3 regions of the Paenibacillus mucilaginosus 3016 genome follow, and region 2 is predicted to be linked to each of the others. Evidence: riboswitches for the same ligand, from Rfam matches in the RefSeq annotation. Region 2 holds a riboswitch; each other region holds the start of a gene.
The links. A riboswitch is a leader RNA that binds a small molecule or an ion and turns the genes downstream of it on or off. The one in region 2 is predicted to bind cyclic di-GMP.
Positions count from the first base shown of each region.

Region 1: linked by a shared signal. The riboswitch ahead of PM3016_RS00150 (PilZ domain-containing protein) and the one ahead of PM3016_RS04325 (endo-1,4-beta-xylanase) in region 2 are both predicted to bind cyclic di-GMP.
Region 3: linked by a shared signal. The riboswitch ahead of PM3016_RS36020 (OmpL47-type beta-barrel domain-containing protein) and the one ahead of PM3016_RS04325 (endo-1,4-beta-xylanase) in region 2 are both predicted to bind cyclic di-GMP.

Region 1 is NC_016935.1:28,008-32,653, forward strand. It holds gene PM3016_RS00135 (hypothetical protein) at 1-824, shown strand, start outside; gene PM3016_RS00140 (DedA family protein) at 984-1,589, shown strand; gene tadA (tRNA adenosine(34) deaminase TadA) at 1,653-2,132, opposite strand; cyclic di-GMP riboswitch class I at 2,474-2,561, shown strand; gene PM3016_RS00150 (PilZ domain-containing protein) at 2,673-3,383, shown strand; gene PM3016_RS00155 (peptidoglycan recognition protein family protein) at 3,512-4,237, shown strand; gene ychF (redox-regulated ATPase YchF) at 4,418-4,646, shown strand, end outside.
Region 2 is NC_016935.1:980,399-985,044, reverse strand. It holds gene PM3016_RS40660 (acyltransferase) at 1-428, shown strand, start outside; gene PM3016_RS04325 (endo-1,4-beta-xylanase) at 533-1,657, opposite strand; cyclic di-GMP riboswitch class I at 1,766-1,851, opposite strand; gene PM3016_RS04320 (hypothetical protein) at 2,039-2,698, opposite strand; gene PM3016_RS04310 (DODA-type extradiol aromatic ring-opening family dioxygenase) at 3,263-4,036, opposite strand; gene PM3016_RS04305 (helix-turn-helix transcriptional regulator) at 4,174-4,646, opposite strand, start outside.
Region 3 is NC_016935.1:8,599,766-8,604,411, forward strand. It holds gene PM3016_RS36020 (OmpL47-type beta-barrel domain-containing protein) at 1-2,020, opposite strand, end outside; cyclic di-GMP riboswitch class I at 2,115-2,211, opposite strand; gene PM3016_RS39055 (hypothetical protein) at 2,432-2,593, opposite strand; gene PM3016_RS36025 (GlsB/YeaQ/YmgE family stress response membrane protein) at 3,054-3,311, shown strand; gene PM3016_RS36030 (cold-shock protein) at 3,598-3,822, opposite strand; gene PM3016_RS36035 (cold-shock protein) at 3,969-4,169, opposite strand; gene PM3016_RS36040 (methyl-accepting chemotaxis protein) at 4,432-4,646, opposite strand, start outside.

The sequences.
Region 1 (4,646 bases), 950 kb from region 2:
GTACACACGCATCTCAAGATTACCCGCCTGCAGCGGCGAACGACCGTTATTTTACCGTATTCCTTTCGTTGATTCCGGGGCTGGGGCACTTTCATCTCGGACTGATGCAGCGGGGCCTGGCCTTCATGGCGGTGTTCTTCGGCTTCATTGTAATGACGCTGTTCCTCGCAGCATTAACCGGTCAGGACGATTTCTTCGTCTTCCTCGGGGTTCTCCCCATCGTCTGGCTGTACTGCATGTTCGACTGCGTACAGCTTCTGAAGCGCCGGGAAGCCGGGGAGCCGCTGCTGGACCGGACGTTTTTCGATGATTTTCAAGAGTGGCGCGGACCCGGGCGAAAGAACCGCACGCTGGCGGCGATCCTCTCCGTCTTCCCCGGAGCGGGCCATATGTATCTCGGCCTCCAGAAGAGGGGATTCCAGCTCATGGCGGGATTTCTGCTCGCGGTCTACATTCTGGATGTGCTGCGGCTCTCCCTCTTCATGTTCCTGATTCCCCTGCTGTGGTTCTTCAGCTTCTTCGACGCCCTTCAGCATATCTCCCGATGGGAGAAGGAGGAGCTCCGGGATATCCCGGTCGTCGAGTGGATCCTGCACCATCAGCGCGGGATTGGTATTGGACTCCTCGGTCTCGGTATTTATTATCTGTTCGATCAAGTGCTGCTGCAGGTGCTCGACCTGTGGGTGACCCCCGAGACCCAGCAAAGAATCGTCTACTGGTTCGAGCGGTATTTTCAGACCTTCGTCGTCTCGGTGCTGCTCATCGGTGGCGGCATCCGGCTGCTGCTGGGCAGCCGTGGTAACGGGCAGGGCAGGCGGATGTGACGGAAGCCCCCGTAAGAAGAGGGAGTGCGGAAGAGTGCGCAGGGCCAATGAGAGAGAACCGTTCCTTAACCGGAACGGTTCTTCGGCGTTTAGGAGAGGGGCTCTCCGGGAAATCTGGATAGAGTACGGGGCCGCCTGACATGCCGCCCTCGAAAGGAGATGGAGACCATCACGATCGATACGCTGCTCTCTTACATTCACCAGTTCGGCTACCTCGCGCTGTTCTTCGCCCTGTGGCTCGGCATCGTGGGGATGCCCATTCCGGATGAGGTTGTGGTGATGACCGGCGGCATGGTAGGTGCGCTGCATCTGCTGAGCCCGCTTCCGGCCTTCGTAATTACGTATGTGGGCGTTGTCTCCGGCTTAACCCTCGGATATGTGCTCGGCCGGGTCATGGGGCCTCCCGTGCTGGAGCGGCTCCGAAAGAAGAAGAGCATGGAGCCTTATATCGAAAAGTCCTATGCCATGCTCGACAAATACGGTTCGGGTACGCTGGTGTTCAGCTACTTTCTTCCCGTCGTCCGCCATCTCGTCCCCTACCTGGTCGGCATCAACGGCATGTCCTACCGGACCTATGCCCTCTATTCGTACCTGACGGGACTGCTGTGGACGATGGTTTATTTCGTACTGGGGTATTTTTTCGGGGACTCGATCGAGGTCATCTCCCGTGCAGTGACCCGGTACGGCTGGTATGTACTTGCGCTGCTGGCAGCCGGGGGCCTGGCTGTCATGTGGCTCCGGCCGCTGCGCCAGAAGGCCAGATAGACAACGAAGGGGAGGGACAAGCGGCTTGTCCTCTCCCCTTCGGGCTATGGGGGTATGGGGGCTTCACTGGTGACCGCCCGGCTTATTTTTTCCTCTCAGCCTGCGGAAGAAATCGGTCAGCATCGAGCCGCATTCCTCCTGAAGGATACCGCTGACCACGTCGACCCGGTGATTGAACCGTTCTTCCTGCAGCAGGTTCATCAAGGTGCCGGCACATCCGGCCTTGGGGTCATGGGTTCCATAGACCACCTGCACGATGCGGGACTGGACGATGGCGCCCGCACACATCGGGCAGGGCTCCAGCGTTACATACAAGCGGCAGTTCAGCAGCCGCCAGGCATCCAGATGCTCGCTCGCCTCGCGGATGGCGATCAGCTCCGCATGGGCCAGCGGATCTTTATCCGTCTCCCGCCGGTTATAGCCGCGGCCGATAATTTCCCCCTCACGGACGATGACCGCCCCGATCGGCACCTCCCGAATCGCCTCGGCTTTGCGTGCTTCTTCGATCGCAGCACGCATGAAGCGTACGTGTTCTTCCTCCATAGCTGCTAACCTCTCATTTCTGCTGATGTGGACAGGGTGCCGTCAGAAGTTATTCTTTGTCAACACGCTGTGGATAAATTTGTGGATAATCCGATCCGTTTCCCAGTCCATTGTAGAAAAAAGCGCTTGATAGAGCAAGTCTCTCTCCGGCCAGCAAACTTATCCACAGGCCCTTAACAATGTGAATAACTAACATGGTTTATACACATGTGAATAAATGGCGGGAAAAATCCTCGAAAAAAGGCTTGATGTATCAGGGATTCGTACCTATAATGAAGAGTATGAATAGGTATTAGTGCCTAATAACTGATGCTAAGTAACTATGCATATCATAAGAAACATTCGTTTCATGGCAAACCTGCCGAAAGGCAGGGACGCAAAGCTTAGGGTCTACGGTCCTGCAGGGACTATGACAGCCTGGCCGCCGAATGGACTCACGAACAACACGGCGGATCCCTCTTTGCGAATGGAGTCGGCCTTTTTGCTTTGGCTGCTCCCCAACATCCAGAACAAACATCCAATGCGAGAGGTGGCAACCCCATGATGAAGATGGCTGCAGCAAGATCAGCCTACAGTCTTACGGACGAGAAGTACCGCAGCCCCAGCGGCATCCTGCTTCACAGCCGGACGGTCGTTGAGAAGGCGAATTTCGTATCTACCGGTATTCTGAGCTTTGCGGAAGGCGATATTCTGGAGATCGAAATGTCGGAGTACAAAGTATTCGACCTCGGAGATACGGTGAAGCTTACCGTGTATTCTCCGGGCGGGATCTATATGTTCGAATCCACCGTGGTGGCCAAGGACCACGGTGCCCTGATTATCATCAATCCCCCGCAGAACCGGAACCTGTTTGCCGAGAAGCGGGAAAACCCCCGGATTACCGTGAAGGAAGAGGGCCGGGTGCTCTCGGTACAGATGGCTGACGGCACCGACCGGCTGCTCGAAGACAAGATCGAGCTCAGCGTGCATAACATCAGCATCAGCGGGATCGGGTTTACGATCAGAGAAGACCTGGGTATCGGCAAAGGCGCCGTAGTGCATCTGCATCTGCAGCTCGGTTTCGAAATGCCGTGCCGTGCGGAGATAGCCAGAACCGAGAAGACCGAGAACGGGGAGTTTTATTATGGGGCCCAGTTCATCGATCTGGCCAAGGATAAAGCGAATTCTCTGCGTGCTTACGTTTTGAAAAAGCAGGTGGAGACGCATTTCCGGACGAAGCGGGAAGAGTCGGCCAAGCGGATCTTTAAATAATCCGGCTTCGCCTCCCAAGGAACAAAGCGGGTCGTATGGACAATCTTATAACAGCCGACGTATGCGCCGCGTACCGTCCACCTCCTTGCAGCATATGCTGTAAGAAAGAAGAAGAGGTGGTGAGGAACGTGGCGTTTTTGATGAAGTACGAGATCATTCCGCGTTACTTGACCGGACCCAGCCAGAGAAGGCCGAAGCTTCCTTTGGCACGCTGCCGGTTCATGGTTGCCCATGATACGGGCAATCCGAGCTCGACGGCAGCGGCGAACGTGGCGTATTATGAGCGGACAAGGAACGATATGGCCTCCTCCGCTCATTTGTTCGTCGACGACCAGCAGATCATCGAGTGCATCCCCCTGCTGACGGGGGCGGCGGAGAAAGCCTATCATGTGATCTACAACGTGACGAGCGATAACGCGCGCTACGGCACCGATGCCAACGACACGGCCGGTGCGGTGGAGCTGTGCTACGGCGGGAGCATCAATCTCACGGAGTCCTACAAGCGGTACGTATGGGTCTTCGCCTATGCCTGCTACCGGTACGGACTGAATCCGCTGACGGACATTACAGGACATTACATCCTCGACCCGGCACGGCGCAGCGATCCGCAGACGCCCCTGCGGCTGCTCGGCAAATCGTTTGCGAATTTCGTACAGGATGTGGCTGACGAGCTGAAGGCCTGCACGATCGTTACGCCCCCGAAGCCCCAGGTGCTGATCTCGCCGGAGGATGCGAACAAGCTGATCAGCTTCCTGTCCGCGATCTACTACGCCGCGGAGGATGAGGAAAGCCGGACCGAGGTGAACCGGCTGGCCAACGAGCTGCGGCGGATCTCGGGGCAGCCGGAAGAATAAGAGGGAGGGCGGATCTGACAGGGATTTGCCCGCGATCAAGCCGGCTTCGCACGGGCGGGGACCGGCTTTTTACATAACCTCGGGTACCAAAAAGTGTAACTGCGTGACAAAATGGCTAATAATAAGCTATAATAGAATGTCAGAATCTAAGCGGAATACCGGATAGGAGTTGTCCTTGATATGGCTTTGAAAGCAGGAATCGTCGGGCTGCCGAACGTAGGAAAGTCCACGTTATTTAATGCGATAACACAAGCTGGGGCAGAATCAGCGAACTACCCGTTTTGTACTATAGATCCGAACGTCGGTGTAGTGGAAGTGCCGGACGAGCGTCTGGAGGGCCTTGCGAAGATCGTGACGCCGAACCGTATCGTGCCGACGGCTTTTGAATTCATCGATATTGCCGGTATCG
Region 2 (4,646 bases):
TTGATTATTCCCATTGCTTTCTCATCACCATTGGGGATGACGTTACTTTTGCACCACGTGTGCATATCTTGGCCCATGACGCTTCAACAAAGGTGCATCTCAATTACACCAAAATAGGTCTCGTCGAGATTGGCGACCGCGTATTCATTGGCGCCGGGGCGATTGTCCTGCCTAACGTAAAGATCGGAAATGACGCGATCATCGGAGCGGGTGCTGTCGTCACCAAAGATGTGCCTGCAGGATCGATCGTGGCCGGAAGCCCGGCGCGTGTTGTTGGAAACACAGCGGAGTATATCGAAAAGAATAAAGAGCTTATGACACTAAGCCCCGTATACGACCATACGTGGACGCTGTCACACGGAATAACTCCAGAGCAAAAGAGAAAAATGAAAGAAGATCTTAGAAACAAAATTGGATTCATCGAATAGAAAGAATAGCCAAGCTCCCTCTGCCCTAATAAGCAAGGGAGCTTTTTAGTGATGATATAATAAAAGAAACCGGCAAAATTTGCCGGTCCCCATCTTGTGTTCTATTATTTTCTGAGCTGCTCCATAACCGCATTGTAAGCCGGCTTCTTCCCGAAGGAATCGTCGAAGAGCAGAGGGTACTCACTGAAGCCGGTATCCTCATTCAGCCAGCTTTGGCTGTCGTTCAGGCCCCACGCGATAAAGAATTTGCAGCTCGGCAGGCTGAGTGCCACTTTCATGACGTTACCATATACCGCTGCGGCCGCATTCATCTTCTGTTCCATCGTCCCCTGGAACGTATGAGTCACGAGATCCATCTCCGTAATATCGGTGTCGAGCCCGAGTGCCGCGAAGCGCTGGAAGTTGGTTTTCATGTCATTGTAGTTCAGGCCGTCAATTGTCAGGTGCGTCTGGAATCCGATTCCGTCGATCGGTACCCCTTTGCTCTTCAGATCCTTCAGCATCTTGTAGATCGCGTCGGACTTTTCATTCTTCACTTCCGAGCTGAAGTCGTTGTAGTACAGCTTCGCCTGCGGGTCTACTTCATGGGCAAAGCGGAATGCCATCTCGATGTACTCCGGTCCGATATTGTTGTACCACACGGTCGGACGGTACTGGCCGTTCTGCCAGAAGGCTTCGTTCACTACGTCCCATCCGTAAACCTTGCCTTTGAAGTGCTGAACGGTCTTTGTGATGTGGTCCTTGAGAATGGCGATCCATTCTTCCCTTGTAAACTTGCCGTTTTCCACCCAGGATGGGAGGGAACTATGCCATACCAGCGTATGGCCTCTTACAATTTTATTGTTCTTCAGCGCGAAGTCCACCAGCGCATCGGCTTCGCTGAAGTTATAGATTCCTTTTTGCTTCTGAATCACACCCATCTTCATCTGGTACTCCGGTGTGATCGTATCGAACTCTTGATTGAGCACGGCCGCATATTCGCTTTTGTTAACGAGCCAGCTCTGCGTCGCTACACCGATATGCTTTCCTTTCGCTTGAGCCGCTTCCTTGAGCGTAACCGCCTTCTGTTCCTTCTTGTTCGAAGTCTTGGCAACGGAAGATGTGGCGGCGGAAGATTTGACTGCGGTGGCAGCCATGGCTGTCGAAGCGGTAAAGTCAGCAAAGGAAGCCGCGGCAAGCAGATTTATCGTAAGCAGGGAAGTAACTGCAATGTTCCATGTTCTCTTCATCGGGATCACCTCTAAATGGTTTAAAGGATATCCTTAGCGGAACGAAAAATAGACTTATCCATTGAGCCGGATAAGCCTATTTGCAGTTTCACAAATAACTTACTTTCAACCGGCAACTGGCTGGCATGGTCCTAAAGACTGTAGCCCCTGTAGCTTTGCGTCACTGGCTTTCACCAGTTTTGCCTTTGTCGGATATTTATTTTTGTTCGTTAAGGTACTATCTGAGTAGGATTATAACATCCGAACCCCGAAATGTATAGTACTTTATACGCATTTTTCCACAAATATCGACCTTGATTTTGCTTGTCAGTCCTGCATTCCACGGATGCAGTGAACAGCTCTCTGCACACAGATGCCAAAAGTACCATGAACTATCTGTCCCTATGCTTCTCCTTCATCCCCCGCATAATAAGCGAACACCGTCTCGATCGGCTTAAAATACAGGTGTCCGTCCGGCCAGGCTTGGAAGTGCAGATCCATCCGCGAATCCTCCCAGTTCTCGGGGGTGCCCGAGGTATGGAGCTTGCGCGGGCTCAGCGGTTCCTCCACCACCTTGGGGAATTCCTGATACCCGAAGAGCAGGTTCTCATGCATGGCGATCATCTCGTACTTGTTCCCGAGGAAAGCCCGCTCCTCCTGCAGCTGGTAGTGATAGTAGATATAGCTGCTCATCATCTCCGGCCGCAGATGGGCGACACGCCCCACTCTCTGCTCCACCGGCGCCTTGCGCAGCCAATGCTCCCGGGAGACGGGCTCGTTGAAGTGAAAGACGTCAATCATCGGCACCCATTTCCGAAGCTCTTCGCCCCCGGGCCAGTCCATGAGAAAGGGGCCGGCTTCCCCCGCCAGCTCCTCCGGCGCCACATCCGCTCCGGTACATTCATAATACAGGAACAGCCGGCCCTCCCAATGAAACGCTGCCGCCGTCATCAGCCTGCCGCCGGAAACCAGCCGGCGTGCTCCCTCGTTGTCCCGCAGGAAGGCGAGCCCCTCGCTTTCCCTGCCTTTGGCCAACTGTCCTCTATAGATCATTCGTTTCATGAACATCCGCTCCCTTTTTCCCCGAATGATTCATTCATACTATAAGCAGCGGCATTCAGCAATAAGACAATCCTGCACCCCTTGCATGATCTTGTACCGCCGCACCCGAAATTATCTCTAACATCACCACCCTCCAATACAGACAAAAAGAGCATGGATCGTTATCCATTCCAGCTATCGAAAGGCGGGAACCCCCCCCTGCAAGCGCGCAACAAACTTATGCTCAAAATGTATTCCTTTCTCCTGATGATCGGGATCCTGCCTCAGTTCGCCATAAGGAATACCCTCATGGCTCTCAGTGTACTCGTTACCGGTGCCGTGTTTGCACGGGGATGTGCGTTCCTGACCTATCGGACCGAACGGCAAAACAGCGTCACAAGCTCGATGACCTGGTGGCCGAGCTGACGGCGATCGCAGCCGATTCCGATTCGGAGACGAGCGGAGGGTGAGATAAACGGCTTCACCGTCCTTTAAGGACGATGCGTGTTTATTATTTTTCAAAAAAAGAAGGAGCGTCCTCCCCCCGGGAAAACGCTCCTTCTTTGGTATGCGCGGTGGTGTGCCTTACGCCTGCTGCAAGCTGAGATAGCTCAGCGTGCCCAGATCATAGCTGCGGTGAATGACTTCCGGCTCGCTGCCCTCCGCCCCTGCGCCCAGTGCGATGAAGAAAGGCACGAAGTGCTCCGCCCGGGGGACGGCCTGGCGGGCATGCGGCGCAAGCTCGGCGTAGCGGAAGAGGCTCTCGTAATCCTGCTCTTCCAGCCGGGCGAGCAGCCAGTCATCGAACTCGACCGCCCATGCTTCGGGCGTGCTCTGGCCCCAGCGGAGCATCCGCAGGTTGTGGACCGTTACTCCGCTGCCGATCACAAGGATCTCCTCGCGGTTCAGGCCGCGAAGGGCTTCGCCGATGCGGAATTGGTCCTTCGGCGCGAGGTAAGGGTTCACCGACACCTGTACGACCGGGATGTCCGCCTCCGGATACATCCGGTGGAGCAGCGTCCAGGACCCGTGGTCGAGCCCCCGCTGCGTATCCTGACGGACCGGAATGCCGGCCGCCTTCAGGCGATCCGTTACCAAGCCGGCCACAATCGAGGATCCCCTGGCGTTGTAGCGAACCTCATAGAGCTCGTCCGGGAACCCGCCGAAATCATAGATCGTCTCGTACACTTCATCGGAAGAGGATACCGTTGTTATCTCGCTCTCCCAGTGGGCTGTAAAAATAACAATCGCTTTGGGCCGGATGCCTTTGGCAAGCCTTCCCAAAAAACGCGCATACTCCGTATCTTCGATCGCAAGCATGGGAGAACCGTGGGCAAGGAACATCGAGGACGGAATCATGACAGCATCTCCTTTACTATTTTCATATAGTTACTTTATGTAAGTTAGTATATAACGATATTATATTGCTGTCAACAATATTCGAGTGTCTGTCCGGCGGCCAGTCCGCAGTTACTATCCCCTCCCTCCCCTTCCACTTATTCGTGGGAGAACCGCTTGCGGTACATCCGGGGGGTGACCCCTTCCTGCTTCGTAAAGCAGGAGGTGAAATAGGCCGGCTGGTTAAAGCCCACTTCCTCGGCGATTCGGGCGATCGACAGGTCCGTCTGCAGCAGCTTCAGCTTCGCCTGTTCGAGCCGGTAATGCATCAGGTACTCAAAGGGGGAGCACCCGAATTCCTGCTGCATGCAGCGGGCGATATAGACGGGGTGAAAGTTAAGCGCCTCCCCGAGCATCGGGGCCGTCACCGCCTCCCGGTAATGGGCGCGCAGGTAAGAGGCCGCCCGTTCGGCCACCTTGGCGCCCGGCACCGCGGCCTGGGCCTCCAATGCTCCGCTGAGCTGCTCCAGCACCGATTGGAACGTGAGCTGCAGCTTCCAGCGCGCCCAGCTGCGGTGGGATTCGGGCTCCAGCTCGGTCAGCTGCCGGAGCGGCTCGTAGACCGCCGCCG
Region 3 (4,646 bases), 1.1 Mb from region 2:
TGCCGTTCTGGAGCTTAACCGTCAGGTTGGCCGGAGGAGCCACGACCGGATGCACGACCGGTACGATGATTTCCGCACCGCTTGGGGATTCGCCCAGAGTATTGGACACCGAGTGAACGACATAAGTGTATTCCCCAGCCGGAAGGTTCGAGAACCCAACCGATGTTGCAGTAACCGTGTTCTTCAGCACTTTCTGATCGCCGGAAACCAGGTATACCTTATAGCTGTTGGCGTAAGGAACCGCGGTCCATTTCAGCGTCAGATCATTGCCGTTGGCAATGGTATGCGTCAGCCCGGTTGGGGCGGCCATCGTCTCACCATTCAACGTGAACGTAAGCTGTGTGCCCTCTGCCGATTCACCGAAGCGGTTCGAATAGCTGCGAACCTCGTAGGTATAGCTGCCCGGCTGCTGATTATAGAACGTGATGTTGGTGGTGGACACCGTACTCTTGAGCGTGCGCTGTCCATTGACGATTTGATACACCTTGTAAGAGTTCGCGTTGGCGGCCGCATCCCAGGACAGGACGAAGTCCGTCGCGTTCTTGGCCGTCTGGATCAGGTTGGCAGGAGGCTGCATCACCGGAACCTCGACGGAAATGGAAACTTCGCTGCCTTCAGCGGATTCGCCAAACTTGGAAGAATATGAGTGCACTTTGTACGTATACGTGCCGCTTGGCTGATTGGAGAACGTGACCGTCAGCGTGCTTACCGTGCTCTTCAGCACAGGCTGTCCGTCCACGATCTGGTATACCTTGTAGCCGGTTGCGTTCGCAGCGGCAGTCCAGGTCAGGACGATGTCATTCACATTCTGAAGCTTGGCGGCCAGTGCCCCTGGCGCACCCATGGTGACGGAGCCAACGGTGATCGATACGGAGGCCGCCTCGGCGGAATCCCCGTAACGCGTGCTCGTCGAACGGATCTCGAACGTGTAATCGCCTGCCGGCTGGTTCGTGTAGGTTACCGACGTGCCGGTCACCGTACCCTTCAGTACCGGCTGACCGTCTACGATCTGGTACACCTTGTAGCCTGTTGCATTGGCGGCGCCCGTCCAGGTCAGGACGATGTCATTCACGTTCTGAATCTTGGCTGCGAAGTTAGTTGGAGCAAGCATCGTAATGCTGCTTACCGTGAAAGAAACCTTGGCGCCTTCGGCAGACTCGCCGAAACGGTCGCTGTATGAGCGGATTTCGTAGGTATAGTCACCTGCGGGCAGGGCCGTAAAGACCGTGCTCGTGGTGGTTACCGTCTTCTGCAGTACGGGTTGTCCGTCGATGATCTGGTATACTTTATACGAATTGGCATAGGCGGCGGAGTTCCAGCGAAGCGTTACATCACTGCCGTTCGACAGCGTGTATGCAGGATTCGTCGGTGCAGCCATAACCGGTGTTCCCACGGTCACCTGAAGCGGATTGCTGCGCTGGGATTCGCCATAGAGCGAGTTCACAGCGGATACTGCATAGGTATAAGTTCCTGCTTGAGTGTTCGTTATAGTGAACGTCCGTGCAGCCGTAGTCGTGATCAGCGAGGCATTGCCATCGGCCGAAATGCTGTACAGGCTGTACGTCTGGGCGTTCGCGGAGGAACCCCAGCTCAGTACAATATCGTTACCATTCTGGATGGTGTGCGTCAGTGTTGCAGGCGCAGCCATCTCCGGATAAACGACATCCACTTGAACCGGAGCACTCGGTCCCGATTCCCCTTCGGCGCTCAGCGTCGACACCACGTAGGTGTAGCTGCCTTCGGCCAGGTTGTTCAGCGTGTAAGAGGTTGTCGTCGATTTGGCGAGGGGCTTCAACTGACCCTCTCCGATCTCATAAACCTGATAGCCTGTGGCTCCATACACGGAGCTCCACGAAAGCTTTACGTCATCCGGGGTCACAAACTGCGATGCCAAGTTGCTTGGCGGCAGGATGGACGAATTCGTTTCTGCGGCAAAGGCGCTTACTCCCGGAAGAATCAGTTGAAGGAGCAGCATCAAGGAAACAAAGAAAGAGAAATGCGAGCGATACGGTTTGCCCATGAATTTAGTCCTACCTTTCTTGGTGTGTGAGGGGCATTGGTCCAATAAAAAAAGAACCCCGGACAAGGTTCATAGGCATTGAGCTATGATTCCTTGTGGCAACCGGCTGCCTTCCATCAAGAGAATCCCTTGAGGGTTCAGGCCCTGTGGCTTTGCGTCACGCAGTTTCCTGCGTTTTGCCCTTTTCACTAGAATATGATTTGTACATCTCTATCATATTCGATTTAGGGCGAACTGTCTATAGAAAAGCACTAGGTTTCTAGGTACAAATACCTTAAATCATAAGTTTTTGTCGAAAAATATCGAATTACGCGCAAGGATCTCCTTAACTTGGAAAACCCTTTCCCCCGGCTGTTCACTTCACTTGCCGGTACCTGATAACTTACAGCTTTATTCCCCTTTATTACTCTGCTAGAAGAACCGATCTCTCCCCGAAAGGCCCGGCTCCACGCGGCCGATGAGCCGGCGGCCTGCGTGCCGCTCTTGGAAGCAGCCTATCTGCACGGTGTCGATGTGCACATCCAATACGTCGGCGGCACGGTGTCCGCTGCCGTCCTGTCTCTGCTGAATCACGGAGCCCGCATTCCCTATACAGCCAGACTCCCGGTATAAACCGGAGCCGCCCGCCTCGGTCTACGGATGCAAACGGCGCCCCGGGTCAACAGCGCCCTCAAGAAGGGGTTCCAACCAGCGATGACACCCCGCTTCGCCGAAGGATTCAGCACTTGCCGGCCGTCGGGAAGGAGATCTGAAGTACGCCGGGCACCTCATTGAAAGCTTTAAAGGCTTCGATAAGATGCAGGCCGCCTCGCCCTGTTCTCCGCCGGCAATCTGAGCAAGCAGTTCGTGATAGTGTCCGATTGATGGGTAACGTTTGAAGCCTCCTTCCCGAATTCTCTTGTCGCCGGTCTTTGCGGCTGCCCCTGTTCTTGTACGGGGACTGCTTCTTTTATCGGCGTGATTCTACCGCGATTTGATAGGTTAATAGTAAGCATCCAACGCTTCATACACAAATAAAAAGGAGGTAGTTCAAATGGGTTTCTTGTGGTCCTTGATTATTGGCGGTATCATCGGTTGGCTGGCTGGCATGATTATGGGGAAAGATCTCCCCGGCGGCATTATCGGTAACATCATCGCAGGTTTTGTAGGCGCATGGCTCGGTGGTCTTCTCCTGGGTGACTGGGGTCCGGAAGTCGGCGGCTTCTATATCGTCCCTGCGTTGATCGGATCGATCGCGCTGGTCTTTATCGTAAGCCTGATCCTGCGCTCCATTGGACGCAACAGGGTCTAACGAAGCGATACGGACAGCACTGCCGCCGCTATAGTGGAAGCCTTCGCTTTCACTATCACTTTCGACAAGATAAGCAAAGAGCGCCGAAGCTGGATACTTCGGCGCTCTTTGCTGTGCAGGAATAGAACCAGTAAAGACGGGGATCAAGCCGTGGGCTTTATGCCGCAGCAAGCTGCGTCGGTCCCATCCCAAGCCTTAGGACATGCAAAAAACGGTACGGCCCACTCCCAACCGGAGAGAGGCCGTACCGCTGTATAGGGTCATACTTCAGGAGCAGACAGGAACGTCAGGACATCGTAGCGCTTTTCTTCTTCGTTTCACGCTGGGGGACGACAAGCTGCGGGACCATCTTCATGCTTCGAACCATGGGGACATTGCACAGCGGGCAAGCCGGCACATGCTCCATCGCATAGTGATCCCGCATCCAGCTGCGGCAGCCTTCCTGCTCGCAGGACCATACCGCCGTGTTCTCGAGCGGCGCCGCGGGAGCAGGTTTTCTTCGAAAATACATGATTCTCCTCCTTATGATTTTCCCTCAGGAAAGGGGCGCTTCCACCCTGTTCTTCAGCCGAAAAACAGGAAGCCCCCCTTCCATTTGACCATAAAAAACTGCCCCTAACACCGGTTAAGGGCAGTTTTTCTTTTGCATTGTGGGTATTACAGCTTTACAACGTTCTCAGCTTGTGGACCACGGTTGCCTTGAACTACGTTGAACTCTACGCGCTGACCTTCGTCGAGGGTTTTGAAGCCGTCGCCTTGGATTGCGGAGAAGTGTACGAATACGTCGCTGCCGCCTTCAACTTCGATGAAGCCGAAACCTTTTTCTGCGTTGAACCATTTCACTGTACCTGTTTGCATGTGAGAAAACCTCCAAAGTTTGATTTGTAACATGTTCTTTTATCTTCATTTGAAATAAAAAATTCACACATTACAAAAGGTTCCATCTTACAAATGATAACCCTTTACAATATGTGAATTCAGGTTACAAATATATGATATGCTTACATCTTACCACAGCGCGAAAGGGATTGCAAGGCGTGTGCCCAGAAAAAAGAAAAAAAGTTATTCCATAGAGAAGAGGCTGCCGGCTCCCCGGCAGTCTCCCTGTCTCCTGGCTGCATTATACTTTGAAACGGCTGACCAGCGACTGCAGCTCCGCGGCCATATGCGCCAAGTGCTGTGAAGAGGCGGACATCTCCTCCATAGTCGCCAGCTGCTCCTCGGTAGCCGCCGAAACATGCTGCGTCCCCGCTGAAGCCTCTTCGGCGATCCGCAGAATCTCCCGGATGGTCTCCGTCATCTGCTGCGTGCCGGCGGCCATCCCGCGTACTCCTG